DNA from 3 places in the Streptomyces sp. NPDC057682 genome. Region 3 is predicted to be linked to each of the others. Evidence: riboswitches for the same ligand, from Rfam matches in the RefSeq annotation. Region 3 holds a riboswitch; each other region holds the start of a gene.
What was found. A riboswitch is a leader RNA that binds a small molecule or an ion and turns the genes downstream of it on or off. The one in region 3 is predicted to bind S-adenosylmethionine.

Region 1: linked by a shared signal. The riboswitch ahead of ACFVDM_RS11025 (putative leader peptide) and the one ahead of ACFVDM_RS23485 (aminotransferase class V-fold PLP-dependent enzyme) in region 3 are both predicted to bind S-adenosylmethionine.
Region 2: linked by a shared signal. The riboswitch ahead of thrC (threonine synthase) and the one ahead of ACFVDM_RS23485 (aminotransferase class V-fold PLP-dependent enzyme) in region 3 are both predicted to bind S-adenosylmethionine.

What each region holds. Positions count from the first base shown of each region.
Region 1 is NZ_JBHVIN010000005.1:271,442-281,177, reverse strand. It holds gene ACFVDM_RS11050 (fatty acid desaturase family protein) at 1-54, opposite strand, end outside; gene ACFVDM_RS11045 (DEAD/DEAH box helicase) at 308-3,211, shown strand; gene ACFVDM_RS11040 (SWF or SNF family helicase) at 3,208-4,635, shown strand; gene ACFVDM_RS11035 (esterase-like activity of phytase family protein) at 4,783-6,132, shown strand; gene ACFVDM_RS11030 (N-acetylmuramoyl-L-alanine amidase) at 6,349-6,939, shown strand; SAM riboswitch class IV at 7,055-7,198, shown strand; gene ACFVDM_RS11025 (putative leader peptide) at 7,238-7,303, shown strand; gene ACFVDM_RS11020 (glutathione S-transferase C-terminal domain-containing protein) at 7,525-8,304, shown strand; gene ACFVDM_RS11015 (helix-turn-helix domain-containing protein) at 8,313-8,873, opposite strand; gene ACFVDM_RS11010 (benzoate/H(+) symporter BenE family transporter) at 9,019-9,736, shown strand, end outside.
Region 2 is NZ_JBHVIN010000029.1:41,270-51,005, forward strand. It holds gene groL (chaperonin GroEL) at 1-1,192, opposite strand, end outside; gene ACFVDM_RS36850 (cold-shock protein) at 1,554-1,760, opposite strand; gene ACFVDM_RS36855 (MoaD/ThiS family protein) at 2,197-2,475, opposite strand; gene thrC (threonine synthase) at 2,515-3,807, opposite strand; SAM riboswitch class I at 3,825-3,951, opposite strand; gene ACFVDM_RS36865 (glucosyl-3-phosphoglycerate synthase) at 4,116-5,078, shown strand; gene ACFVDM_RS36870 (trehalose-6-phosphate synthase) at 5,123-6,514, shown strand; gene otsB (trehalose-phosphatase) at 6,524-7,387, opposite strand; gene ACFVDM_RS36880 (DUF6875 domain-containing protein) at 7,523-8,173, shown strand; gene ACFVDM_RS36885 (4'-phosphopantetheinyl transferase family protein) at 8,209-8,976, shown strand; gene ACFVDM_RS36890 (tryptophan halogenase family protein) at 9,117-9,736, shown strand, end outside.
Region 3 is NZ_JBHVIN010000013.1:21,515-31,250, forward strand. It holds gene ACFVDM_RS23470 (Rieske 2Fe-2S domain-containing protein) at 1-957, shown strand, start outside; gene ACFVDM_RS23475 (cytochrome bc complex cytochrome b subunit) at 954-2,579, shown strand; gene trpD (anthranilate phosphoribosyltransferase) at 2,703-3,767, shown strand; SAM riboswitch class IV at 3,853-3,970, shown strand; gene ACFVDM_RS23485 (aminotransferase class V-fold PLP-dependent enzyme) at 4,165-5,541, shown strand; gene ACFVDM_RS23490 (Lrp/AsnC family transcriptional regulator) at 5,613-5,894, opposite strand; partial or broken gene ACFVDM_RS23495 (rhomboid family intramembrane serine protease) at 5,891-6,657, opposite strand; gene ACFVDM_RS23500 (hypothetical protein) at 6,819-7,061, shown strand; gene ACFVDM_RS23505 (NYN domain-containing protein) at 7,094-8,458, shown strand; gene ACFVDM_RS23510 (NlpC/P60 family protein) at 8,748-9,736, shown strand, end outside.

The DNA.
Region 1 (9,736 bases), on a different contig from region 3:
GCGCACGGCGCCCTCACGGGGTGGTACGACGGCGATGGTCGCGGCCTGAGGCATGGCGTCTCCGGTCTTCTGGTCCTGGCTGACCTGAAAAAACGTACGATTCGCGGGAGTCGTGGAGCCATGGAGTCACCACCCGGGGTTCCCTGGTGCCAGCCCCCTCGCCCCATACGGGTGCTGGCACCACCGGGGAGACATAGAGGACATTTTCAAGTGATGCAGATCACGCCAGAAGCCCTTCCCCCGCGACCATCGGTGGGCTATCCTCGGCGACCTTCCACTAGTCAAATTTGAGGACTCTGCCATCGCTGTGCACCGCCTCCCCGCAGCATCGCTCTCCGAAATCTCCGCCCTGGCCGGCTGTTCCGTGGTCTTCCTGCCGGCGGATCCCTCCCGTACCGGCCGGGTCGCCTTCTGGTATCCGGACGGCAGCAGTCCGCCGGAGGCGCCGGGCACGGTCGAGGAGCTGACCGTGGCCGGTCCCGACGCGGCGCCCCGGCTCGTACCGGCCCGGATCCTCCCCGTCCGCGACGCCCTCGCCGTCCTCACCCGCGCCCGGACGGCCTCCCACGCCTCGCCCGCCGCGCTGTTCTGGGGGGCGGCCGGGCTGCTCGCCCTTCAGTTCGCGGCGCGCGGACTGCTGCTGCCGGGGCTCAGCGCGACCGACCACGACAGCTGGCGGGCCGGCCCGCTGACGGCCGACGACCAGACCCGGATCCGCTCCCTGGCCGCGTCCATGCCCCCGACCGCGCACGCGGTCCCGGTCGACGCCCTCGCGCAGCCCCTGCTCCTGCCCGAACCGGAGCGGCTCCTGCGGGCGTTCCTCGACGCGGTGGTGGACGGTCTGCCGCGCACCCCGGCGGCCCCGCAGGCCGCGGGCGGACCGGCCTTCGCCGCCGAGGAGCCGCAGCATGTGCCGGGTCAACGGGCCTGGCTCGCCGATGTGGCCGCCGTGCACGACGCGGGTGTCCGCCTCTCCCTGCGCGTCGAGGTGGCGGGCCTCGACCGGGCCGGATCGGAGGCCGACGGCGCGCACGGCCCCTCGTTCCGCGTGGTGCCGCAGATCCATGGCGTCGGCGATCCCACGCTGGTCGCCGACGCGGCCGAGATCTGGGCCGGTTCGGGTCCGGCCGCCGCGGCCTTCGGACCGCGGGCCCGGATGGACGCGCTCCTCATGCTGCGCCGGGCCGCGCGGGCCTGGCCGCCGCTGGCGCCCCTGCTGTCGGCCGCCGTGCCGGACGCCGTGGAGCCCGCGGACGAGGAGATCGCCGGACTGCTCGGCCCGGCGTCGGCCGCGCTCGCCGCCACCGGGGTCCAGGTGCACTGGCCCCGGGAACTCGCCCGCACCCTCACGGCCCGTGCCGTGATCGGGCCGGCGGACGCGGACGCGGACCCGGAGGACGGCGAACGCCGCACCGGGGGACGCGCGTTCCACGCCTCGGACGCCGTACCGCTGCTCTCCTCCGACGCCCTTCTCTCGTTCACCTGGTCGTTCACGCTCGGCGGGCAGCGACTCGGACGCGACGAGCTGGACCGGCTCGCCGAGGCGGGCAGGCCGCTGGTGCGGCTGCGCGACCAGTGGGTGCTCATCGACCCCGAGCAGGCCCGCCGGGCCCGGGAGACCCACGACCGCAAGGTCGCCCCCATCGACGCCCTGGGCGCCGTGCTGACCGGCTCCACGGAGGTCGACGGCCGGCGCGTGGAGGTCTCGGCGACGGGGTGGCTGGAGCGTCTGCGGCAGCGGGTCGCCGACCCCGAGTCCCGGCCCGAGGGCGAGACGGCCGTCGGACAGCCCGCCGCCCTCGTCGCGACCCTGCGCGACTACCAGCTGCGCGGACTGAACTGGCTGCACACGATGACCTCGCTCGGGCTCGGCGGCTGCCTCGCCGACGACATGGGCCTCGGCAAGACCATCACCCTGATCGCCCTGCATCTGCACCGCCGGACCCTGGAGGGCGCGGCCGGACCGACCCTGGTGGTCTGCCCGACCTCGCTCATGGGCAACTGGCAGCGGGAGATCGAGAAGTTCGCCCCGGGCATCCCGGTCCGCCGCTTCCACGGCGGCTCGCGCAGCCTGGAGGAGCTGGCCGACGACGCGTTCGTCCTCACCACGTACGGCACGATGCGGCTCGACGCGCCCCGGCTCTCGGCGGTGCGCTGGGGCATGGTCGTCGCGGACGAGGCACAGCACGTGAAGAACCCGTACTCGGCGACGGCCCGGCAGCTGCGCACCATCGGCGCGCAGGCGCGGGTCGCGCTCACCGGCACGCCCGTGGAGAACAACCTCTCCGAGCTGTGGGCGATCCTCGACTGGACCACCCCGGGCCTGCTGGGCCGGCTCGGCACCTTCCGCACCCGCTACGCGCGGGCCGCGGAGGGCGGGGATCCGGCGGCCGCCGAGCGGCTCGGCGCGCTGGTGCGGCCCTTCCTGCTGCGCCGCCGCAAGTCCGATCCCGGCATCGCGCCGGAGCTGCCGCCGAAGACCGAGACGGACCGGGCGGTGTCGCTCACACCCGAACAGGCGGGGCTGTACGAGGCGGTGGTGCGCGAGACGCTGGCGGCCATCTCCGAGGCGGACGGCATGGCGCGGCGCGGGCTGGTGGTGAAGCTGCTGACGGCGCTCAAGCAGATCTGCAACCACCCCGCGCAGTACCTCAAGGAGGAGGAGCCCCGGATCGCGGACCGCTCGGGCAAGGTCGAGCTACTGGACGAACTGCTCGACACCATGCTCGCGGAGGGCGCTGGTGTGCTGGTCTTCACCCAGTACGTGCAGATGGCGCGGCTGCTGGAGCGGCATCTGACGGCGCGCGGCATCAGCACGCAGTTCCTGCACGGGGGTACGCCGGTGGCGGAGCGCGAGGCGATGGTCAACCGCTTCCAGTCCGGCGGAGCCCCGGTCTTCCTGCTCTCGCTCAAGGCGGCCGGGACGGGTCTCAACCTGACCCGCGCCGGGCATGTGGTGCACTTCGACCGCTGGTGGAACCCGGCCGTCGAGGCGCAGGCCACCGACCGGGCCTACCGCATCGGCCAGACCCAGCCCGTCCAGGTGCACCGGCTGATCGCGGAGGGCACGATCGAGGACCGCATCGCGGACATGCTGGCCCGCAAGCAGGGGCTCGCCGACGCCGTGCTCGGCTCCGGCGAGAGCGCCCTGACCGAGCTGAGCGATGCCGAACTGGCCGATCTGGTCGAGCTGCGAGGGGGCGCACGATGACACACGGATACCCGGAGGACGGATACGAGCCCGATCCGTTCGAGGACGAGGGCTACGACGACGAGGAGTTCGGCGACGGCGAGGACGGCGGGCCCGGCGGCGACGGGACCGGCGGGGCGGCCTCGGGTCCCGAGCGCACCTTCGCCCCGCTGCCGCCCGCCCCGGGCCGCGGCTTCGCGACGTCCTGGTGGGGCGGGGCCTGGCTGAAGGCGCTGGAGGACACGGCGTTGGACAACCAGCAGCTCAAGACGGGCCGCCGGTTCGCCCGCGAGGGCCGGGTCGGCGCGGTGTCCGTGCGGCCCGGCCGGATCACCGCCGTGGTGCGGGACCGGAACACGGGCGGCCACCGCAGCGACGTCCTGCTCCAGGAACTGAGCGCCGAGCAGTGGGACCGCTTCCTGGACATGGCGGTCGACCGGGCCGGGCACATCGCCGCCCTGCTGGACCGGGAGATGCCGCCGCATCTGGTCGAGGACGCGGCGGCGGCCGGGGTGGAGCTGCTGCCGGGGATCGGCGATCTGGATCCGGAGTGCACCTGCGAGGCCTGGGACCACTGTCCGCACACCGCGGCGCTCTGCTACCAGGTGGCCCGGCTGCTGGACCAGGACCCCTTCGTGCTCCTGCTGTTGCGGGGGCGCGGTGAGCGGCGGCTGCTGGACGAGCTCCAGGTGCGGATCGCCGCGCGGGCGGGCGGGCGCTCCGGGCCGGACACCGAAGGGATCCCGGACGCCCGTGAGGAGGCCGGGGACGGAGCGCCCGGTGTGCCGGCGGACGAGGCGTACGCGGACGCGGCGGTCCTGCCGCCGCTCCCGCCGGTGCCGGAGGTTCCCGACGCACCGGGCCCGGCCCCCTCGCTGGACACGGAGACCGACCCCGAACCGGGTGTGGATCCTGCGGCGTTGGAGCTGCTGGCCCGGGACGCCGCGGCCCGCGCGCACCGGATGCTCGTGGAGGCGCTGTCGGCGGGGCACGGACAGCACCCGGTGCCGGAGGCTCCGAGCGCGCGGGAGGACGCGGTGCGGCTGGCGGCCGAGGCCCGGCCGGAGCCGTGGATCGCGGGCCGGCTGGCGACCGGATCCGGCCGGCCGCGCGCCGCCCTGCCGGCGGCGGTGGCTGCCTGGCGGTACGGCGGGCCGGCCGCGCTGGCCGTGCTCGACGAGGAGTGGACGCCGGACGGCCCGGCGCTCATCCGGGCCAGGGCCGGTCTCGCCGGTGCCTGGGACGAGGACGAGGCGCCCCGGCTGCGCGCCGAGCGCAACCGGTGGACCTCGGCGGACGGCACGGTGCAGTTGCGCAACGGGCGGGACGGGCGCTGGTATCCGTTCCGCAAGGAGGGCGGCCGCTGGGTTCCGGCGGGGCCCTCGGACGAGGATCCGGCGGCGGCGTGGGCGGACGCGGCAGCCACCGACGCGGTGGACGTCTGAGCGGAGGGCCGGCGACGGGCGGGGCCGTGCGGTGCGGCCCCCGCCCGTCGTCGCGTTCCGCCCCTGAGTTCAACTGGATGTCACCGGCCGTTGAGGCACGGCGCGGAACCTGACGGGCGAAACGTTCCTTGCCCCTCAGGAGGCCCCATGTCCGCGCGTGTTGTCCGTCGATCCCTGGCCGCCGGGCTGCCGCTCGCCCTGCTCGGCACCGTGTGTGCCGCGGGCACCGCGACCGGCGCGCAGGACCGCCACCACCGCCCCGGCACCACCGCCCGGGTCACGGCGAGCGCCACGCTCGGCGCCGTCCCGCTCGGCGGCTTCAGCAACGCCCTGCTGCCCGGGACGGTCGACGACGACCGCGGGGTCCTGCTCGGCGGCATCGGCAGCGACATCTACCCGGCGGGGCGCACGGGCGAGTACTGGACCGTCACGGACCGGGGCCCCAACGGCCAGATCAAGGTCGGCGGCAGCAAGCGTCGTACCTTCCCGGTGCCCGGGTTCGACCCGGCGATCGTCCGGATCCGGGTGACGGGCGGGCAGGTCGAGGTGGTGCGCTCGATCCCCCTGACCACGCGGTCGGGCGCCCCCGTCACCGGACTGCCGAACCAGTCCGGGCGCGACGAGGCGCCGTACACCTACGACGCGGGCACGCCGCTCCCGTACAACCCGAACGGGCTGGACACCGAGGGGATCGTGCGGGCGGCGGACGGATCGTTCTGGCTGGTGGACGAGTACGGGCCGTCACTCGTGCACGTATCGGAGCGGGGGCGGGTGCTGACCCGCTACGTTCCCGAGGGGCTGGATCTGCGGGGCGCCGACTACCCCGTGGTGGAGGCGCTGCCCGGCATCCTGCTGCACCGGAAGGTCAACCGGGGCTTCGAGGGGCTGGCACTGCTGCCCGGCGGCGATCTGGTGATGGCGGTCCAGAGCCCGCTCTCTCTCCCCGACCAGGACGCGGGCGAGTCCTCGCGCAACATCCGGCTGCTGCGGTTCTCGACGAAGAAGAAGGCCGTCACCGCCGAGTACGCCTACCGCTTCGACCCGGTGGACGTCGTGGACCCGGGCGAGGACGACACCTCGGAGCTGAAGGTCTCGTCCGTCGTCGCGATCGGCCGCGACACCCTGCTCGTCGAGGAGCGCACCGACCGCACGGCACGCCTGCACCGCGTCACGCTGCCGCGCGGCGCCGGGATCCTGGGGTCGCGCTGGGACGCCCCGGCCTCCTCCCCGTCGTACGAGGAGCTGGCGGACCCGGCGGCCTCCGGCGTCCCGGTGCTCCGCAAGAGCCTGGTCGTCGACCTCGGGACGGTGCCGGGCGTGCCCGGCAAGATCGAGGGGGTGGCGGTGACCGGCCGCAGCACCCTGGCCCTCGTCAACGACAACGACTTCGGGATGACGGACGGGGCCGGCGCCTTCGACGCGCACGGGCGGCTGGTCGACTCCGGGATCAGGACGACCGTGACGACCGTCGAACTGCCGCGCCCGCTGGCACACTGACGCTCCGTCGTACTCCTCGGGCCGCCGGGTTCCCCGCCCGGCGGCCCGCTCGCGTCCGCGCGCCCCGTTTTCGCGCCGCGCCGTCTTCCGCCGCCCGCGCCACGCCCGTACGGTGGGCGCGCACACCGCCCGGCCGGACATCGGACGCAGGGGTCCGTTCAACGGACGTGTGTGCGAGCCGTGTTCCTCCGTCCCCCCACCTCCAGGAGTACACACATGGACCGCAGAAGGATCATCCAGGGCACCGCGGCCACCGTCGCCGCGGCGCTGCTTCCCTCGTCCGTCCGGGCCAGCGCGGCCGAGGCCGGCGACACGGACTATCCGACGGCGCACTGGGCCCCGGCGTCGACCTCCAACTACACGGTCTCCTCCCGCCCTTCGGCGTATCCCGTCCAGTACGTGATCATCCATGTCACCCAGGAGACGTTCTCCGACGCCGTGGCCATCTTCCAGAACCCGGCGAAACAGGTGTCCGCGCACTACGTGGTGCGCTCCTCGGACGGCTACATCGACCAGTGCGTCCGGGAGAAGAACATCGCCTGGCACGCGGGAAACTGGGACTACAACACCCGCAGCATCGGCATCGAGCACGAGGGGTACGTGGACCAGCCCTCGTACTTCACCAACGCCCTGTACGAGAAGTCGGCCCTGCTGACCGCCTCGATCTGCGACCGCTACGGCATCCCCAAGGACCGTGCGCACATCCTGGCCCACTCCGAGGTGCCGGGCTCCGACCACACGGACCCGGGAAGCCACTGGGACTGGGTGCGCTACATCCGGCTGGTCAACCTGCTGAGCGCGGGCTGAGCCGGTCGCGCGCATTCCTCAACACCCCCTCGCCGCACGGGAACCGACCACCTGTCGAGACAGCGGCGACGGTGTCCTTGACGGCGCCACCGGGCGGGCCGAGACTGACGGGGACGGTCACGACTGTCAGCGCCGCGCGCACGGGCTCCCCGTCCGCGCGGTCATCGGCCCCGGCCCGCTGACGCGCAACCCTTCGGCCGCGATGGGGTGCTCCGGGTGACGACCGGGTCCTGTCGGCGCGACAGGACAAGCGCGGCCCCGCCTCCCGCGGGCGCCCCGACGGCAGGACCGGTGGGAAGTGCCCAGGAACGGATTGACGAGGCGTCTGCACATCGACCTGCTGCGCGTCGCCAGCGCCTCGTAGGCGCCCGCGCCCCCGGGTCCGCCCGGCCCGCCGCCGTCCCGGCCGGCCGGACCGCCGCCCACCGCCCCGCACCCGCCGGTCCGCTCCCCGAACGGACGGCCTCCGGCCGGTCCCCAGCGCCCCCGCACACCCCCGCGCGGGCGCGGTCGCCCTTTCCTCGTCCCGCCGCCCAGAACGCGGCGGCGGCTCCGTCGTTCCTCCAGGGATCCCACAGGAGAGTCATGCCCGAAACAGTCCCGCGCGGCCTCGGTACGACCGGAACGCCCCCGCGTACCCCCGCGCCCACCATCTCCCCCGCCCGCGCGCTGGGTCTGCGCCCCCCGTCGGGGATTCCCTCACCGCGCTTCCACAGCCGGATCGGCGTCGGTCTCGCGGGCGGCTTCTATCCCGCCCCTCACCGCTACGAACTCTTCCTGTCCGCCGGCTGTCCGCGCTCACTGCGCGTCTCGATCACCCTGGACCTGCTCGGCCCGGATCAGAACGTCACCACCACCCTGCTGACGCACCCGGCCGCCTCCCCGGACGGCTTCGCCTCGCTGCGCGCCGCGTACGAGGCGACGGTGCACCACTACGACGGCCCGCTGACCGTCCCCGCGCTGCGCGACCGGTGGAGCGGACGCATCGTCAGCAACCACACCCCGGACATCCTGCGTGATCTCGCGGAGCTGGTGTCCGGCCAGGGGGCCGACCGCCCCGGCACACTCACCCCTTCCGCCCTGGCCCCCGACATCGAGGCGCTCCGCGAGCTCCTGGAGCTCGGTCTCGCCGAGGCCGGCGGACGGGCGGCCGTGCTCGGCGCGCTGGAGCGCCGGCTCCCGCTGCGGCCGTACGCGCTGGGCGACGCACTCACGGCCGCCGACGTCGACCTCTGGACGGCCCTCGTCCAGCCGGGCGCCTCCGGTGCGCCGGGGGCGTACCCCCGGCTCCAGGCGTACGTCCGCCGGCTCGGCGGGCATCCGGCGTTCCGGCGGGCGTACGGGGCCCTGCTCGCCGCCGCCTGAACGGTCCGTCAGCCGCTCTCGGCCGCCGAGGGATAGCGGACGAAGAGGACGCCCTCCACCGCGCCGTCGGGCGCGCCGTAGACATGGGGCACGTCGGCCCGCCACCGGACGCTCGCACCGGGACCGACGGTGCGGGTGGCGTCCGGCGGGCCGACGACGGCGGTGCCGCTCAGGACCATCAGGCTCTCCCGCGTGCCGGGGACATGGGCCCGGGACTCCTGGACGCCGCCCGCGCGGATACTGACGCGGAAGACATCGGTGACGGCCGATCCGTCCTCGTCCTCGTAGCGCTCCAGCAGGACGGCGGTGACCGCGCTGCCGGACACGCCGGTGCGGACGGGGCCGGGGCCGGCCGTCGCGGGCGGGTCGCCCAGGGCGGCGCTGAGGGGCAGGCCGAGCGCGGTGGTCAGCGCGTACAGCGTCTCCAGGGTGGGGTTGCGGGTGCCGCTCTCCAGCTCGGAGAGCGTCCCCTTCCCCACGCCGGACCGGCGGGCCAGCTCCGACAGGGACAGCTCCCGCTCGCGCCGCAGCGCCCGGAGCCTGCGCCCCACGTCCTCGTTCAGCCCCATCGGCCCGCATCCGCTCCGCAGTTCCCGGTTGACGGGCGTCGGCCCGCCTCTCTAGTGTTCCACAAACAGAACGTTCCGTATACGGAACGCCTGTCGGCGCCCCTGCCGGGCCCGGCCCCCTCCCCACCAGGAAAGCGGCTCACTCATGCTCGCGCTCGCCCGTATCCGCTCGGCCGCGCCGCCCTCGGCCGTGACCGCCGGACTGATCGCCGTCATGGTCGGGGTCACCAGCTCCGCCGCCCTGGTCTTCACCGCCGCGAAGGCGGCCGGTGCCGACGAGCGCGCACTCTCCTCGTGGATGCTCGCCCTCGGCATCGGGCTCGCCTGCACCAGCATCGGCCTGTCGCTGCGCTTCCGCGCACCCGTCGTGACCGCCTGGTCGACGCCCGGGGCCGCGTTGCTGACGACCGGCCTGAGCGGGGTGTCGATGCCGCAGGCCATCGGCGCGTTCGTCTTCTCCGGACTGCTGATCCTCGTCAGCGGCGTGACGGGGTGGTTCAGCCGGCTGATGAGCCGGATCCCCGTGCCGCTGGCGGCCGCCCTGCTGGCCGGAGTGCTGTTCCGGTTCGGCACCGGGCTGTTCAGCACGATGCACGGCAGCTTCGCGGTCGCGTTCCCCATGTTCGTCGCCTATCTGCTGGCCCGCCGGCTGCTGCCCCGGTACGCGGTGCTGGTGGCGCTCGCCGCGGGGGTGGCGGCCACCGTGTTCACCGGCGGCTGGAAGCTCGGCACGGTCCGGCTCGCCCTCGCCACCCCGGTGTTCACCGCCCCGGAGTTCGACTGGAAGGTCCTCGTCAGCGTCGGCGCCCCGCTCTTCGTGGTCACGATGGCCTCCCAGAACCTGCCCGGCGTCGCCGTGCTCC
Region 2 (9,736 bases), on a different contig from region 3:
CCGCGTCCTCGATGCGGTGCTTGCGCTCCTTGAGCTCGACCTCGGTGGCGGCACCGGCCTTGATGACGGCCACGCCGCCGGCCAGCTTCGCCAGACGCTCCTGGAGCTTCTCGCGGTCGTAGTCCGAGTCGGAGTTCTCGATCTCGGCACGGATCTGGTTGACGCGGCCCTGGACCTGGTCGCTGTCACCGGCGCCGTCGACGATCGTCGTCTCGTCCTTGGTGATGACGACCTTGCGGGCGCGGCCGAGCAGGTCGAGACCGGCGTTCTCCAGCTTGAGGCCGACCTCCTCGGAGATGACGGTGCCACCGGTGAGGATGGCGATGTCGCCGAGCATGGCCTTGCGGCGGTCACCGAAGCCCGGGGCCTTGACGGCGACGGACTTGAAGGTGCCACGGATCTTGTTGACGACCAGGGTCGACAGGGCCTCGCCCTCGACGTCCTCGGCGATGATCAGCAGCGGCTTGCCGGACTGCATGACCTTCTCCAGCAGCGGAAGGAGGTCCTTCACGTTGCTGACCTTGGAGTTGACGATCAGGATGTACGGGTCGTCCAGGGACGACTCCATGCGCTCCATGTCGGTGGCGAAGTACGCCGAGATGTAGCCCTTGTCGAAGCGCATACCCTCGGTGAGCTCCAGCTCCAGACCGAAGGTCTGGGACTCCTCGACGGTGATGACGCCTTCCTTGCCGACCTTGTCCATGGCCTCGGCGATGAGCTCGCCGATCTGGGTGTCGGCGGCGGAGATGGAGGCCGTCGAAGCGATCTGCTCCTTGGTCTCCACGTCCTTGGCCTGCTCCAGGAGGGCGGCGGAGACGGCCTCGACGGCCTTCTCGATGCCCCGCTTGAGAGCCATCGGGTTCGCACCCGCGGCCACGTTGCGCAGGCCCTCGCGGACGAGCGCCTGGGCGAGAACGGTGGCGGTGGTCGTACCGTCGCCGGCGACGTCGTCCGTCTTCTTGGCGACCTCCTTGACCAGCTCCGCACCGATCTTCTCGTACGGGTCCTCCAGCTCGATCTCCTTGGCGATGGACACACCATCGTTGGTGATCGTGGGGGCGCCCCACTTCTTCTCGAGGACGACGTTGCGACCCTTGGGGCCAAGGGTGACCTTGACGGCGTCGGCGAGCTGGTTCATGCCGCGCTCGAGACCGCGCCGGGCCTCCTCGTCGAACGCGATGATCTTGGCCATGTGAAGTGGTCCTCCCGGACAGGGGTGGATTGCTCCGGACCGAGTGGCGCCCGCGACGGACGGCCTGCGTGCCGGTGGTTCCTTGCCCCACCGGACCTGCGGGCCTCACCGGCCCGGTCCAAGTTCTGTCACTCTCACCTGGAGAGTGCTAAGCCCAATGATTAGCACTCGACCCCCTTGAGTGCAAGCGCCTCCCTCCGGAGTGTGGACAACCGGAGGGGCGGCCGGGGGCGACGGGAGGGGCGGCCGGGCAGGTGGACGCACACGCGCGGAGGGCCCGTACCCGGGGATGCTTCCCCTGGGTCCGGGCCCTCCGTGCCTGAGTGGCGTCGTTGACCGACTGCGTCGTGTCCGGCCGGGCTCAGCCGACGGCGAGCTTGACCATGTCCGCCTGCGGCCCCTTCTGGCCCTGCGAGATCTCGAACTCAACTCGCTGACCCTCTTCGAGGGTGCGGTACCCGTCCATCTGGATCGCGCTGTAGTGGACGAAAACATCCGCACCACCGTCGACCGCGATGAAGCCGTACCCCTTCTCCGCGTTGAACCACTTGACGGTGCCCTGAGCCATGCCTAACTCCCCTATTACTGGCCCTTTCACAGGACCGCACTTCGCGGACCCGGGTCAGAACCCACCCTCCGTCAGGAGAGGGTGCGTGCGCCGGAACGCGTCGACCGCGGCTGAATGTATCTGCCCAACTGCCCTCTGCAACAGGTCAATCAGACGAGAATTCTGAGCAGCCCCGATCGCCCGAATATGGGGAATTCATGAGATTCCAGGGCAAGTCGGGCCAGGCAAAGGCCACTTATGGCGCAAGCTGCTCGAACACTTTGGCTGCATCTTGTCGTGGCCGGGCGCATTCTCGTATGCGGGCGGCACGGGCAGCGGAGGGGACTTCCCACACTCTACCGCGCTCAACCATGCAGAATTGCCCCCTCCGCTTCTCTCGCGGAGGGGGCAATACCGGTGACGCGGTGGAGTCGGGCCGCCCGGAGCGGCCCGGGGATCAGCAGCCGCCGGCGACGGCGGGGATGATCGAGATGCCGGCGCCGTCCGGGGTGGCCGTGTCCAGGCCGCCCTCGAAGCGGACGTCGTCGTCGTTGACGTACACGTTGACGAAGCGGCGGAGCTTGCCCTGGTCGTCCAGGACGCGGGCGGCGATGCCCGGGTGGTTCTTCTCCAGGGACTCGATCACCTCGGAGAGGACGGCACCCTCCGCGGGGACCTCGGCCTGGCCGCCGGTGTAGGTACGGAGGATGGTGGGGATGCGGACCTTGACGCTCATGGTGTGCCCTTCCTGAAGTCTCGGGTGATCGAAAGCTACTCAGTTACCGGCGAGTCCGGCCGCGCGGAACGCGTCGAGGTTCGGCCGGATCGTGGCCGTCGCCTGAGAGGTCTCGGCCACCGCGTCCAGGGTCTTGAGGCCGTCCCCGGTGTTCAGGACGACGGTGGTGAGCGCCGGGTCGAGCAGGCCGTCCTCGATGAGCTTCTTCGTCACGCCGACGGTCACGCCGCCCGCGGTCTCGGCGAAGATGCCCTCGGTGCGGGCCAGCAGCTTGATCGCGTCGACGATCTGCTCGTCGTTCACGTCCTCCACCGCGCCGCCGGTGCGGCGGGCGATGTCCAGGACGTACGGGCCGTCGGCCGGGTTGCCGATCGCGAGGGACTTGGCGATCGTGTTCGGCTTCTGCGGGCGGACCACGTCGTGGCCGGCCTTGAAGGCGGCGGAGACCGGGGAGCAGCCCTCGGCCTGGGCACCGAAGATCTTGTACGGCTTGTCCTCGACCAGCCCGAGCTTGATCAGCTCGCGCAGCCCCTTGTCGATCTTGGTCAGCTGGGAGCCGGACGCGATCGGGATGACGATCTGGTCGGGCAGCCGCCAGCCGAGCTGCTCGCAGATCTCGTACGCCAGGGTCTTGGAGCCCTCGCCGTAGTACGGGCGCAGGTTGACGTTGACGAAGCCCCAGCCCTCGCCCAGCGGGTCGCCGATGAGCTCGGAGCAGAAGCGGTTGACGTCGTCGTAGTTGCCCTCGATGCCGACCAGCTCGCCGCCGTACACCGCGGCCATGACGACCTTGCCCTGCTCCAGGTCGTGCGGGATGAAGACGCAGGAACGCAGGCCGGCGCGGGCGGCGGCGGCGCCGACGGCGCCGGCCAGGTTGCCGGTGGAGGAGCAGGACAGGGTGGTGAAGCCGAAGGCGCGGGCGGCCTCGACGGCGATCGCGACGACGCGGTCCTTGAAGGAGTGCGTCGGGTTGCCGGAGTCGTCCTTGACGTACAGGCCGCCGGTGACGCCCAGCTCGCGGGCGAGGTTGTCGGCCTTGACCAGCTTGGTGAAGCCGGGGTTGAGGTTGGGCTTCTCGGCGACGTCGGCGGGCACCGGCAGCAGCGGCGCGTAACGCCAGATGTTGTCCGGACCGGCCTCGATGCGCTTCTTCAGCTCCTCGGGAGAGCCGCTCGGGAGGTCGTACGCCACTTCGAGCGGCCCGAAACAGGACGCGCAGGCGAAGATCGGGCCGAGGGCGAATCGCTCGCCGCATTCGCGGCAGGAAAGCGCGGCGGCGGGACCCAGGTCCGGGGAGGAATCGGTGTGAACTGCGACAGTCTCAACAGCCATGATGGCGAGGCCCTTTCTCCTCATCTTCCTCATGGCGCGTTTCGCCACGAGACGGAATTGGCACCTTCCCCACCGAACCTCGCGGTCGGCAGGAGGGTTGCCGGGACTTCAACGGGCCGTTCCCTCTGTCCCTCTGGATGAGCGCTGTGGCACCGGATCATGGGCGCACCATGGATCCGGGCGTTTATCGGCGGACGGACCCCGGCATGCGATGGCCATCTGCGTTGTTCAAGACTGTAACCGAAGCACCGGAGGGTTGAGATAGTCGTCCGGTCCGCGAGATGGATCACATACAGGGAGTGCCGACCGTGCTGGAAGAGGTCGAACGCTGGCTGGCCAGGCGTTCCTGGTCGGCCGCCGACCGTCCGCTGGACCGTCTGCTGGCCGCCAGGGCCGGTCTGGGGGCCGGGGACCCGCACGGCGGGAGCGTCAGCGTGGTGCTGCCCGCGCTGAACGAGGCGGAGACCGTCGGTGACATCGTCGCGACGGTCCGGCGCGAGCTGATGGAGAAGGTCCGGCTGGTCGACGAGCTGGTGGTGATCGACTCCGGTTCGACGGACGCCACCGCCGAGGTGGCCCGCCGGGCGGGCGCCCGGGTGATCCACCGGGACGCGATCCTGCCGCGTCTGCCGGCCGTCCCCGGCAAGGGCGAGGTGCTGTGGCGGTCACTCCTGGTGACCGGCGGGGACATCGTCTGCTTCGTGGACGCGGACCTGAGGGAGTTCTCCGCGGACTTCGTCTCGGGCATCGTCGGACCGCTGCTGACCGATCCGTCGGTGCAGTTCGTCAAGGCGATGTACGACCGCCCGTTCGGGGACACCGCGGGCCAGGGCGGCCGGGTCACGGAGATGGTGGCGCGCCCGCTGCTCAACCTGCACTGGCCGCAGCTGGCCGGTTTCGTCCAGCCGCTGGGCGGCGAGTACGCGGTGCGGCGCTCCCTGCTGGAGCGGCTGCCGTTCCCGGTCGGTTACGGGGTGGAGCTGGGCCTGCTGGTCGACGCCCTGCACACCGTGGGCCTGGACGCCCTCGCGCAGGTGGACGTCGGGGTCCGCCGCCACCGCCACCAGGACGGCCAGGCGCTCGGCCGGATGGCCGCCGCGATCTACCGGACCGCGCAGCTGCGGCTCTCCCGGGGCCATCTGGTCCGCCCCCATCTGACCCAGTTCGAACGCGGCGAGCACGGCTTCGTCCCGCACACCTATCCGGTGGACACCGAGGAACGGCCGCCGATGCGCGAGATCGAGGAGTACGTTTCAGGCCGCGCGGCCTGACTTCGCACGTTTGGGCGGTTCGTGATCGGGCTAGATTCCGCAACATGGTCTCCGAGCACGCCCCGCAGCCCGCTGCCCAGGTCCTCGTCGCGTCCAACCGCGGCCCGGTCTCGTACACGCTCCGTGACGACGGCTCGCTCGACGCCAAGCGCGGCGGCGGCGGTCTCGTCTCCGGGCTGAGCGCCGTCGACGACAAGGTCTGGGTCTGCGCCGCCCTGGGCGACGGCGACCGCGAGGCGGTCCGCAGAGGGGCGGCCGAGCCGGGCGTCCGGATGCTCGACATCGACGCGGACGTGCACGCCGACGCGTACAACGGCATCGCCAACTCGGTCCTCTGGTTCATCCACCACCTGCTCTACCAGACGCCCGTCGAGCCCGTCTTCGACGCGGAGTTCCGGCGGCAGTGGGCGTCCTACGAGGCCTACAACCGGGCCTTCGCCGACGCGCTCGCCGAGGAGGCCGGGCCGGGCGCGGCGGTCCTCGTGCAGGACTACCACCTGGCCCTGGTCCCCGGCATGCTCCGGGCGCTCCGCCCCGATCTGCGGATCGGGCACTTCTCGCACACCCCGTGGGCGCCCGTCGACTACTTCCGGCTGCTGCCCGACGACATCGCCGAGCAGCTGCTGCGCGGCATCCTCGGGGCGGACCGGGCGGCGTTCCTGACCCGCCGCTGGGCCGACGCGTTCCTCGCCTGCTGCACGGACCTCCTCGGCGGCACCGGACGCACCCGCGTCGGGGTGCACGGGCTGGGCGCCGACGGCGACTTCCTGCGCCGCCGGTCGCACGAACCGGACGTGGACGAGCGGATGGCGGCCCTGCGCGAGCAGGTGGGCCCCGGCCGGAAGACGATCGTCCGCGTGGACCGTACGGAGCTGTCGAAGAACATCGTCCGCGGACTGCACGCCTACCGCGCCCTGCTCGACGCCCGGCCCGAATGGCGCGGCCGCGTCGTCCACATCGCGTTCGCCTACCCCTCCCGCCAGGACCTGGCCGTCTACCGGGAGTACACCGAGGAGGTGCGCCGCGTCGCCGACGGCGTCAACGAGGCGTACGGCACGGCGGACTGGACCCCGGTCGTCCTGCACGTCGAGGACGACTTCGCCCGCTCCCTCGCCGCGTACCGGCTGGCCGACGTCGCCCTCGTCAACCCGATCCGGGACGGCATGAACCTGGTCGCCAAGGAGGTCCCGGTCGTCTCCGACGAGGGCTGCGCGCTGGTCCTGTCCCGGGAGGCGGGGGCGTACGAGGAGCTGGGCGAGGACGCGCTCGTGGTCAACCCCTACGACGTCTCCGCCACGGCCGTCGCCCTGCACGAGGCCCTGACCATGGCCGGTGACGAACGGGCGGACCGCAGCCGCAGGCTCGCCGAGGCGGGAACGGCGCTGCCGCCGCAGCGCTGGTTCCTGGACCAACTGGAGGCGCTGCGGCGGGAGTAGGGGCGGCGGTCAGCCCTTCCGTTCCCGGATCCGGTCCGCGAGCGCCCGCAGGAAGCCGACGACCGCCTCCGGGCCGGGGAGCGACAGGTCGGCGCGCTCGGCCAGTTCGGTGACCTCGGTGCTGCCGCTGCAGACCAGCAGGCCCGGGGTGCCGCCGGCGCGGAGCTTCTCCACCGCCGCGTACGCGGCGAGGTCGCCGAGGTCGTCGCCCGCGTAGAGCACGGACTCGGCGCCCACCTCGCGGAGGTAGCGGGTGAGGGCGACGCCCTTGTCCATGCCGGGCGGGCGCAGTTCCAGGACGAGTCGGCCCGGTTCGACGATCAGGCCGTGCCGGGCGGCGAGTTCGCCGAGCGGGCCGCGCAGCGCCTCGAAGGCGCCCTGCGGGTCGGCGGCGCGGCGGGTGTGGACGGCGACGGCCTGGCCCTTCTCCTCGGTCCAGGTGCCGTGCCAGGCGTCGAACCGGTCGAGCACGCCCGGGAGTTCGGCCCGGACGGCGGCGACGCCGGGGTGCGGGGCCGGGGTGGTGACGGTGCCGGTGGCGGCGTCCCAGCGTTCGGCGCCGTAGTGGCCGAGGACGACGAGGCGGTCCAGGCCGGGCACTCCGGCGAAGCCGCCGCGCCGGACCGCGACGCCGGCCTGCCGGCCGGTGATCACGGCGACGGAGGCGACCAGCGGGGAGAGCGCGACCAGGGCCTCGACGGCGCCGGGATGGGCGCGGGCCTGTTCCGGGTCCGGGACGATGTCGGCGAGCGTGCCGTCGAAGTCGAGCGCGACGACCGCGCGGCCGGGCCGGGCCAGGAGCGCGTCCAGACCCTCCTGCCCGGCGGCGGTGTCGGGGGTCGGCAGAGGCGGGGTGTGCGGGTGGCTGCCCATGGTTCGAGCGTAGCCGTGCGACGGCCCGGGTGCCGGGGTTCGGGGTCTGTCCCCGGGCGGGGTCCGTGCCGGTCCCGGCGGGGTGAAGCCGTGGTGATGCCGAGGCGATACGGCGGCTGGCTAGCGTCCCCGCAGATGTCCACGAGGGAGGCACGCATGTCCGGCGACCGGATGTCCCAGGCCTGGGACTGGCTGAGCACGTACCCGATCCATCCGCATCCCGAACTCGGGCGCGACGGAGTCGTCTGCCCGTACATGGTCAAGGCGATCCGCCGCCGGTACGTCACCATGGAGGAGTTCGACGCGACCCAGGGCGACGAGGCGCTGATGGCGCTGGCCCGCAAGCTGCGGGCGGGGGTTCTGGAGAAGGCGGCGGAGCTGGGCTCCGACCGGCTGTACCTGGTGGGCATGGCCGTGCCGTACGGGCTGCCCGAGCCGGAACTGAAGGCGATGGTCGCCCGGGTGCACGCCGCGCTCAAGCCGGAGTTCGTGGCGCTCGGGCTGATGATCGGCGACTTCTGGCCCGAGCACGAGACGATCGGGCTCCACAACGACGACTTCCGGCCGTTCACCAGCCCCATGCCGCTGCTGGGCATGCGCCACATCACCCCGGCCGATCTTCCGTTCTTCGTGAAGCACGAACCCGACCCGGACGACCGGCTGCGCCTTCTGGCGAATTTCCGGCGGCTTTTCGAGGGCCGGCTCAACGCCTATTGGACGGACCGGCTGAACGAGTCCGTACGCGAGGCCGAGAAGGAACGGGAAAGCACACGCGTTCCCGCCTGAACCAGGGCCGACCCGAAAGGCAGGTGATACCGGTCATGCACCAGGAGGCCGAATGCCATGTCTGGCTGCAGCGGCCGCTGACCCGCCCCGCGTCCTGGTTCGGTCTGCTGGAGCCGGCGGAACTCAGCCGCTGCTCCTCCTATGTGCAGGAACTCGACCTGGCCCGCTTCGTCACCGGGCGGGTGCTCGCCAGGACCGCGCTCGGCGCGCTGCTGGGGGCACCGCCCGAGACGGTCCGGCTGCGCACCCGGTGCGCGGAGTGCGGCGGGGCCCACGGCAAGCCCGAGGCGGTCGGCGCGGCCGCCGGCTGGGAGCTGTCGATCTCGCACTCCGGCGAGGTGGTGGCCGTGGCCGTGGTCCGCGGCCGGGCCGTCGGCGTGGACGTCGAGGAGTTCCCCGGGCCGTCGGACCGGGCCCGCGGGCCCGCCCCGGGAGGGCTCGCGGGGGTGCCCGCGGAGTTCGAGCTCGTGCTGACCGACGAGGAGCGGACCGTCGTGGCCGCGCTGCCGCCCCGGGACCGGGCGCGGGCCTGCCTCACGTACTGGACCCGCAAGGAGGCGGTGCTGAAGGCGACCGGCGAGGGCCTGTACACGGCCATGACCGATCTCGGCGTCTCTCCGCCGCACGCCCCCGCCGCGCTGCTGCACCGGCACGGACCGGGGGGCGGTACGCGGTCGCTGCCCGCGCTCGCCGATCTGCCCATGGACGGGGCCTACCACGGGGCGGTGGCCGTGCTCGGTGCCCGTTCCGTCGCCGTACGCATGCACAGCGGCGCGGAAATGCTGGCCGAACGGTTCCGGTAAATCCGCTCGATAACGGAAGGAAAACCCGCCCGGTTAGCTTCGGGACATGGATCGCCACCCGGCACGCACCGCACGGGAAACGGGCTCGGTCCAGCGCTCTTCTCAGCTCATCTTTCGGTTTCGGAACAAGGAGATGCCCAGTGATCAAGTCAGTCGTCATCGTCGGTGGAGGAACCGCGGGATGGATGAGCGCCACCTACCTCAAGGCCGCCTTCGGTGACCGCATCGACGTCACCGTCGTGGAGTCCGCCCGGGTGTCGAGCATCGGCGTCGGCGAGGCCACCTTCAGTACGGTCCGCCACTTCTTCGACTACCTGGGTCTCGACGAGACCGACTGGCTGCCGCACGTGGCCGGTTCGTACAAGATGGGCATCCGCTTCGAGAACTGGCGCAAGGCCGGCGACCACTTCTACCACCCGTTCGAACGGCTCCGTTCCTCCGACGGATTCTCGCTCGCCGACTGGTGGCTGAAGGAGGGCGACCGCACCCAGCCGTTCGACCGGGGCGTCTACCTCACCCCGCACCTGTGCGAGGCACAGCGCTCCCCGCGGATGCTGGGCGGTTCGCTGTTCGCCGGCGGTCTCGACGACTCGCTGGGCCGCTCGACGCTCCAGGAGCAGCGGACCCAGTTCCCGTACGCGTACCACTTCGACGCCTCGCTGCTGGCGAAGTTCCTGACGACGTACGGCACCGACCGGGGCGTGCGGCACGTCACGGACGACGTGCTGGACGTCGCCCGCGACGAGCGCGGCTGGATCAG
Region 3 (9,736 bases):
GGGCTGCCGGCCCACAGGCCGCGCATCCAGGACATCGACGAGCGGGCCGCCAAGCGGTCGGAGCGCGCGGTCGCGTTCCTCTTCCTGCTGTCGATGCTGGCGACGGTCGGCTTCATCGCCTCCTACGTCATCTTCCCGGTCGACAAGATCGTCTACATCTTCCCGTTCGGTCATGTGAGCGCGCTGAACTTCTCCCTGGGTCTGACCCTGGGCGTGGCGCTCTTCGCGATCGGCGCGGGCGCCGTCCACTGGGCGCGCACCCTGATGTCGGACGTGGAGGTCGCCGACGACCGGCACGCGATCTCGGCCGAGCCCGAGGTCAAGGCGAAGGTGCTCGCCGACTTCGCGGCCGGTGCCGAGGAGTCCGCGTTCGGCCGGCGCAAGCTGATCCGGAACACGATGTTCGGTGCGCTGGCCCTGGTGCCGCTCGCCGGTGTGGTGCTGCTGCGCGACCTCGGTCCGCTGCCGGAGAAGAAGCTCCGCTCGACCCTGTGGGCCAAGGGCAAGCAGCTCATCAACATGAACACGATGGAGCCGCTGCGTCCCGAGGACGTCGCCGTCGGTTCGCTCACCTTCGCCATGCCCGAGGGGCTGAAGGAGGACGACCACGACTTCCAGACGCAGATCGCCAAAGCCGCGCTGATGATCATCCGCATCGAGCCGGACAACATCAAGGACAAGCGCGAGCGCGCGTGGGCCCACGAGGGCATCGTGGCCTTCTCGAAGATCTGCACCCACGTCGGCTGCCCGATCAGCCTGTACGAGCAGCAGACGCACCACGTGCTCTGCCCGTGCCACCAGTCCACCTTCGACCTCTCCGACGGCGCCCGCGTCATCTTCGGTCCGGCCGGTCACGCCCTTCCGCAGCTGCGGATCGGTGTGAACAGCGAGGGCAACCTCGAAGCCCTCGGTGACTTCGAAGAGCCCGTCGGTCCTGCATTCTGGGAGCGCGGATGAGTACTGCGACCGATACGAAGCGCAAGGCGCCCGCCGGTGAGCGGGTGGCCGACTGGGCGGACGGCCGGCTCGGGATCTACTCCCTGGCCAAGGCCAACATGCGCAAGATCTTCCCGGACCACTGGTCCTTCATGCTCGGTGAGGTCTGCCTCTACAGCTTCATCATCATCATCCTCACGGGTGTGTATCTGACGCTGTTCTTCCACCCGAGCATGAACGAGGTCGTGTACCACGGCCCGTACGAGCCCATGCAGGGCATCCAGATGTCCGAGGCCTACGCCTCGACGCTGGACATCAGCTTCGACGTCCGCGGTGGTCTCCTGGTCCGCCAGATCCACCACTGGGCCGCGCTGATCTTCCTGGCCGGCATGTTCGTGCACATGATGCGCGTGTTCTTCACGGGTGCGTTCCGCAAGCCCCGTGAGATCAACTGGCTGTTCGGCTTCCTGCTGTTCGCGCTGGGCATGTTCACCGGGTTCACCGGCTACTCGCTCCCGGACGACCTGCTCTCGGGCACGGGTGTCCGCTTCACCCAGGGCGCGATCCTGTCGGTGCCGATCGTCGGCACCTACATCTCGATGTTCCTGTTCGGCGGGGAGTTCCCGGGCGGCGACTTCGTCGCGCGGTTCTACTCGATCCACATCCTGCTGCTGCCGGGCATCATGCTCGGGCTGCTGGTGGGCCACCTGATCCTGGTCTTCTACCACAAGCACACGCAGTTCGCGGGTCCCGGCCGGACCAACAAGAACGTCGTCGGCATGCCGCTGCTGCCGGTGTACATGGCGAAGGCCGGAGGCTTCTTCTTCCTGGTCTTCGGTGTCATCGCCATCATCGCGGGCATCGCCACGATCAACCCGATCTGGGCCATCGGCCCGTACCGCCCGGACCAGGTGTCCACCGGCGCCCAGCCCGACTGGTACATGGGCTTCGCCGAGGGTCTGATCCGAGTGATGCCGGGCTGGGAGATCAACCTGTGGGGTCACACGCTCGTCCTGGGCGTGTTCATCCCGCTGACCCTCTTCGGTCTGATCCTCGGCGCGATCGCGGTCTACCCGTTCATCGAGTCCTGGGTCACCGGGGACAAGCGCGAGCACCACATCCTGGACCGCCCGCGCAACGCCCCGACCCGTACGGCCTTCGGTGTCGCCTGGATCACGCTGTACTTCATCGGTCTCGTGGGCGGCGGCAACGACCTCTGGGCGACGCACTTCCACCTGTCGCTCAACGCGATCTCCTGGTTCGTCCGGATCTTCTTCTTCGTCGGACCGGTCCTCGCGTTCGTCGTCACCAAGCGGATCTGCCTCGGCCTCCAGCGCCGGGACAAGGAGAAGGTGCTGCACGGGCGCGAGTCCGGGCTCATCAAGCGCCTGCCGCACGGTGAGTTCGTCGAGGTCCACGAGCCGCTCTCGCCGGCCCAACTGCACACGCTCACCGCGCACGAGCAGTACAAGCCGGTCGAGATCGGCCCCCTGGTCGACGAGAACGGTGTCGCGCGCAAGGTGTCCGCGGTGCAGAAGCTGCGGGCCAAGCTCAGCAAGGGCTACTACGGCGAGAACAACCAGATCGCCAAGCCCACCGCCGAGGAGTACAAGGAGATCACCAGCGGCCACGGCCACCACTGATCACCTGACCTGATCGCCACAGCAGGAGCCCCGTCCATTCGCTGGACGGGGCTCTTCGCTGTCCGCGGCTCTCGATAGGGTGACCCCATCCCTTTTTTCGGCAATGGACCCCAGGAGCGGACCATGAACGTTGTGACCCCGGACGGCGGCGACAGCGTGGCGGCCCGTTCCTGGCCGGGCGTGCTGACCCCCCTGCTGCGCGGACAGGACCTGAGCGCGGACGACACCGCCTGGGCGATGAACCGCATCATGAGCGGCGAGGCGACCGATGTGCAGATCGCCGGATTCGCGGTCGCGCTGCGGGCCAAGGGCGAGACCGTCTCGGAGGTCTCCGGCCTGGTGCGCGCGATGTACGAGCACGCCGTCACCATCGAGGTGCCCGGACCCACCGTCGACATCGTCGGCACCGGCGGGGACATGGCCAAGACGGTCAACATCTCCACCATGTCCGCGATCGTGGTGGCCGGCACCGGGGCCAAGGTCGTCAAGCACGGCAACCGGGCCGCCTCCTCCGCGAGCGGTTCCTCCGACGTCCTGGGCAAGCTGGGCGTCAACCTGGAGCTGTCCGCGCAGCGGGTCGCCGAGGTGGCCGAGGAGGCGGGCATCACCTTCTGCTTCGCCGTGAAGTTCCACCCCTCGCTGCGGCACGCGGCCAAGGCGCGCGGCGAGCTGGGCGCCCCGACCACGTTCAACATCCTGGGCCCGCTCACCAACCCGGCCAAGGTGCGCTCCCAGGCCATCGGCGTCGCCGATCTGCGGATGGCGCCCATCGTGGCGGGCGTCCTCGCCGAGCGGGGCAACTCCTCGCTGGTCTTCCGCGGCGACGACGGTCTGGACGAGCTGACCACCACCGCGACCTCCCGCGTCTGGATCGCCCGGGACGGAGAGGTGCGCGAGGAGGTCTTCGACCCGCGCGACGTCGGCCTCGACCTGGTGCCGGTGGAGGCCCTGCGCGGCGCCGACGCCTCGTACAACGCGGATGTCGCCCGCCGGCTGCTGGCCGGTGAGACGGGCCCGGTGCGCGACGCCGTCCTGCTGAACTCCGCGGCGGCGCTGGCCGCCCTGGAGCCCTCGGACGCCCCGCTCACCGCGCGGCTGGCCGAGGGGATGGCCAAGGCCGCCGAGTCCATCGACTCGGGCGCCGCGGGCCGGGCGCTGGAGCGCTGGGTCGTCGCCAGCAACGCCTGATCCCGGCGGGGAGACGCCACGGGGCGCGGTCCAGATCCTGGACCGCGCCTTGCGCGTTCCCCGGCGTATGGCAAGATGCTGGGCAGGTCATGAGTGACAGCGACTACGGCCCCGGCCCGCTGTCCGGCAACCCTCCGTCCGTGGCGGGGTGCCCCGGGTGAAGACCAGGCCGTGGGCAGCGAGGCTTACGGCAAGCGCGGACCCCTCGACATCGTGAGATGTCCACCCGTGGGGTCCTGGTCCTCAGGGAGCCTCTTGTGAGCACGCGAATGCGATAGGGCGTTGCGGGCCTCGTTCGGCCCACGCCCTTCTCCGCACACCCTCTTTCTCTCTTCTCCCCGTGCTGCCGCGTACCCGCCGGCACGTGGATCTCGCCTGCCTCTTACGGGAGTTCGCCATGTCTGTCGTCACCGCTGCCTCCGACCGTTCGGTTTGTGCCCCGCTGCCCGTTCTGGGCAAGGACGTCACCGTCCCGCTGGTCACCGGTGGCGAGGTCACCTACGCCGCGCTGGACTACGCCGCCAGCGCGCCGGCCCTCCAGCGGGTCTGGGACGACGTGGCCGCCTACGCCCCGTACTACGGCAGCGTCCACCGCGGTGCCGGCTACCTCTCGCAGCTCTCCACGGACCTCTTCGAGTCCAGCCGCGCCACCGTCGCGGAGTTCCTCGGCTGCCGCGCCGAGGACCAGGTGATCTTCACCCGGTCCACCACCGACTCGCTCAATCTGCTGGCCGCGGTCCTGCCCGCCGACTGCCAGGTCTTCGTCTTCGAGACCGAGCACCACGCCTCGCTGCTGCCCTGGCGCGACGCCCGGGTGACCTACCTCAACGCCCCGCGCACCCCGGCCCAGGCCGTCGCCACGCTGGAGCGGGCGCTCGCCGACCGCGACCCGTACGGTCCGGCGCTGGTCTGCGTCACCGGAGCCTCCAACGTCACCGGCGAGCTGTGGCCCGTCAGGGAACTCGCCGCCGCCGCGCACGCCCACGGCGCCCGGATCGTGCTCGACGCCGCCCAGCTGGCCCCGCACCACCCGGTCGACATCGCCGAACTGGACGTCGACTGGGTCGCCTTCTCCGGACACAAGCTCTACGCGCCCTTCGGCTCCGGCGTCCTGGCCGGGCGCGCCGACTGGCTGCGCGACGCCGAGCCCTACCTGGCCGGCGGCGGCGCCTCCCGCACGGTCGCCCGGCGCGCCGACGGGGGAGTGGACGTCGAGTGGCACACCACGGCCGCCCGCCACGAGGCCGGTTCGCCCAATGTCATCGGCGTGTACTCCATCGCCTCCGCCTGCAAGGCGCTCACCGAGGCCGGCTTCGACGAGCTGGTCGCCCGGGAGCAGCACCTGGTCGCCGCCGTCCGCGCCGGACTCGCCGAGGTCCCCGAGGTCAAGGTCCTCTCGCTCTTCGGCGACGACGCCCCCCGGGTCGGTGTCATCTCCTTCGTCGTGGAGGGCTGGAACAGCTCCCACTTCGCCGCCGCGCTCTCCGCCGAGTACGGCATCGGGGTGCGCGACGGCCTCTTCTGCGCCCACCCGCTGGTGCGCACCCTGCTCGGCAGCGACCCGCGCGAGGTCGGGGAGTGCGGCGCGCCGGAGGCCGCCCCCGGCGAGAGGTCCCTCAACGCCATCCGGGTGAGCTTCGGCGCCGGTACGCCCGACGAGCACATCGAGCGCTTCCTCGGCGCGGTCAAGGAGCTCGTCGGCCAGGGTGCCCGGTGGAAGTACCGCACCGAGGACGGCCGTTGCGTCCCGGACCGCGGCGCCGCCCAGCTCTGAGCCCGACAGCACGGCGGCCGGGTACGGGATCGTCCCGTACCCGGCCGCCGTGGTGCGGTGGTCCGTCCGGCTCAGCCGTCCAGGCCGATGGCGAACGCCGCCTCCAGATCGTGCTGGGAGTACGTACGGAACGCCACATGGGTGTCCGTGGCCTCGACGCCGGGGATCTTGCTGATCCGGCCGGGGATGATGTCGGCGAGGTCGTCGTGCTGGGGGACCCGGACCATGGCGATCAGATCGTAGGTACCGGTGACCGAGAAGACCTCGCTGACGCTGTCCAGCGCGGCGATGGCCTCGGCGATCTCGGGAATCCGGTCCACGCTGGTTTTGATGAGCACGATCGCGGTGATCACGGCTGGCTTTCTCCCTCGGTGGCCGTGGCTGGAGACTTCACTCTAGAGCCTTGTGCCGGGAACGCGCCGGGCCGGGATCGCGCCGGTAGCGTCCCCAGGCGTAGAGGAAGCCGGTGGCGAAGCCCACCACATGGGCGAGATAGGCCACGCCCGGTCCGCTGCCCGCACCCTCGGCCGCCAGCCACTGGAGCGCGAACCAGAAGATCAGCACGATCCAGGCGGGGAAGCGCAGCGGCAGGAAGAGCAGGAACGGGAACAGGCTGGTGACCCGGGCCCGGGGGAAGAGATAGAGGAAGGCCCCGAGCACCGCCGAGATCGCCCCCGACGCGCCGACGAGCGTCTGGTCGGAGGTGGCGTGCGCGGCGGCGTAGGCCAGCAGGGCGAGATAGCCGCAGCCGAGGTAGAAGAGCGCGAACTCGGTGTGGCCCATCCGCTCCTCGGCCATCGCGCCGAACACGTACAGGAAGAGCATGTTGCCCAGCAGGTGCAGCCAGCTGCCGTGGACGAAGAGCGCGGTGAGCGGGGTGAGCACGGCGTGCGCGGAGCCGTCCCACAGCTCGCTCGGGATCACGCCCCAGCGTTCGAAGTAGCCGGCCTGGGCCGCGAGCAGGGCGTCCCCGGTGCCGTAGACCGGGTTGAACCCGGACAGCGGGCTGATCAGGAAGATCACACAGCACAGCGCGATGAGGGTGTACGTCACCGGGGGCCCGCCCGAGGTGGCCGCCCGCAGGATTCTGCCGGCCGCAGCCCGCCGATCGATCATGAACAGAGCATGACGCAAGCGGAGGGAACCGGACAGACCGCCTCGCCGTGCCGGTGGGAAGCGACAAGGCCGTAGGGTAACGGCAGGACATCCGCAGTTCGACGGCGCACCGCGAGATCCTTGGTCCGGCAGCTCACGGCTCTAGATAAGAGGACACACCGATGACGACGGTTCCCCAGCCGACCGACACCACTCGCTGGCGCTGCACGCTCTGCGGAAATCTGACCCGGTTCGATGTGACGCGCACGTCCAAGGTCGTCGAGTACGTCCATCTCGACCTGGCCGGGGAGTCCAGCGTCGAGGAACGCGAGGTGGTCAGTGAGACCATCGAGTCGGTGCGGTGCCGCTGGTGCAACGCGGTGGACCAGATCGAGCTGGTCGACAGGCCGGGCGCCGACTCCTGACGGGGCCGAGCCCAGACGGAACGAGGTGACGGATCGTGGAGCAGCCCGCCGGCAGCGCCGCGTCGGCAGAGGCGGCAGGCGACGCCGCGGAGGCGCTCGACCGTCCGCTGCCCGAACGGGTGCGGCGGCGGGTCGTCGCCCTGGTCGCGGACGCGTTCGGCGGTCTCACGGTCACCGAACTCCCGGCCCAGTTGAGGCAGTACGCCCGTTTCACGCCGACCCGACGGGCCAAGTTCGCCGGGAACGCGATGGCGGCCGCCCTGGAGAGCGATCCGTCGTTCCGCCGGCGCATCGGTGAGCGGCTGGGCGACTCCCAGCCGGAGCTGACCGCCGCGCTGACGGCCGGCGCCCCGCCCGCCGCCGCCGATCCGGTCGACGTGGCGGCCGTGGCCTATGTGCTGCGCCCGTCCGGCTGGGTCAAGCTGGTCGCCGCCGCCGGCGAGGAGGCCCAGCGGGCCGACGCCGAGCGCGCCGACGAGGAGAGCCGGCTCGAACTGGACCGGCTGCGCGAGGAGCTGGAGCGGGCCCGCGCCCAGACGAAGAGCGAGACGGACCGGCTCCGCGCCGAACTGGAGGCGTCCCGCAAGGAGGCCGAGGCCCTCCAGCGCAAGCTGCGCAGCGCCCTCAACGAGGTGAAGCGCGGCGAGGCCGCGCTGCGCCGGGCCGGGGCCGAGGCCGACGCCGCGCGCGCCGATGCGGCCGCCCAGCTCTCCGCGGCCGAGAGCGAGGCCCGGCGGCTGCGGGCCAGGCTCGGCGAGGCCGAGGCGTCCGTCGAGGCGGGCCGCAGGGCCGCCCGGGAGGGGCGCTCGGTGGAGGACATGCGGCTGCGGCTGCTGCTGGACACGGTGCTGGAGGCGGCCTCCGGGCTCCGTCGCGAACTGGCCCTCCCGCCCTCGTCGATGCGCCCCGCGGACGGGGTGGACGCGGTGGAGCCGGGCCGGATGTCGCCCAAGGACATCGCCGCCCGCGCGCTGTCGGAGACGGACCCCGCGCTGCTCGACCAGTTGCTCGCGCTGCCGCAGGCCCATCTGATCGTGGACGGCTACAACGTCACCAAAACGGGTTATCCGCAGATGCCGTTGGAGAAGCAGCGGCTGCGGCTGCTGGGCGGGCTCTCGATGCTCGCGGCGCAGACGGGCGCGGAGATGACCTGTGTCTTCGACGGGGCGGAGCTGGCCGCTCCGGTGCTGCTGGCGCCGCCGCGCGGGGTGCGGGTGCTGTTCAGCAAGCCCGGTGTCACGGCGGACGAGCTGATCCGTCAACTGGCCCGCGCCGAACCGCCCGGACGCCCGGTCGTGGTCGTCTCCACCGACCGCGAGGTGGCCGACGGAGTGGCGAAGGCGGGTGCTCGCCCCGTAGCGTCCCTCTTGCTCCTCAAGCGGCTTTCGCGCGTCTGACGCAGGTTGTCCGTTCTCGCCGGATATCGCGGAACGGACCGTCAAGTCGCCGCTACACCCCGTGCGATGTGAGTAAAGAAGTGCCGTCCGGGCTCAGTTTTTTCCCGTGAGGATTTGAACTGATCACAAGATGGTTACTAAGGTCGGGCCTCGAACCTTCGCGCGGTTGATCACCCATCCGGGGTGGCAGCGGAGGGAGCGCCGAATCCGTGACCGTACGGAGCCGGGGATTTCACCTCCCCCACATGCCCGGTAGGCGGCTCGAACGAGGAAGAAGGAGCTCGCCTTCGTGGCGTCCCACCGTCGTCCCAAGCAGCCGAGCCGCACCCGCGTGACCGTGCTCACCGCCACTGCCGCCGCCGCCGTGGCGCTCACCTCCCAGGCCGCCCACGCCGACCCCAAGCCGACCAAGAGCGAGGTCAAGGCGAAGGTCGACAAGCTGTACCACGAGGCCGAGGAGGCCACGGAGCAGTACAGCGGGGCCAAGGAGAAGCAGACCAAGCTCCAGAAGCAGATCGACGCCATCCAGGACAAGGTGGCGCGCGGTCAGCAGGAGCTCAACACGCTCCGCTCGGGCCTCGGTTCCCTCGCCGCCGCGCAGTACCGCTCCGGGGGGCTCGACCCCTCCGTGCAGCTCTTCCTCTCCTCGGACCCGGACAGCTTCCTCGACCAGGCCTCCGCGCTGGACCAGCTGACGGCCAAGCAGGCCCAGTCGCTGACGAAGATCCAGGAGAAGCAGCGGGGCCTCGCGCAGGAGCGCAAGGAGGCCCAGGACAAGCTGAGCGACCTCGCCGACGTCCGCAAGACCCTCGGCGAGAAGAAGAAGAAGCAGCAGACCAAGCTCGCCGAGGCGCAGAAGCTGCTCAACACCCTCACCGAGGCCGAGCGCGCCAAGATGCGCCAGGACGACCTCCGCGCCAGCCGCGCCGCCGGTGAGCGCATCGAACTGGGCAACGAGGCCCCCGCCTCCGCCCTCGGCGCCGCCGCCCTCAAGGCCGCCAGCACCCGCGTCGGACTGCCCTACGTCTACGGCGCCACCGGCCCCGGCTCCTTCGACTGCTCGGGCCTGACCCAGTGGGCCTACGCCCAGGCCGGTGCCAACATCACCCGCACCACGTACAGCCAGATCGCCCAGGGCACCCAGATCGCCCGCAGCCAGCTCAAGCCCGGCGACCTGGTCTTCTTCAGCGGCACCTCGCACGTCGGCCTGTACGCCGGCAACAACACCGTGCTGCACGCCCCGAAGCCGGGCACCTATGTGCGCTACGAATCGATGAA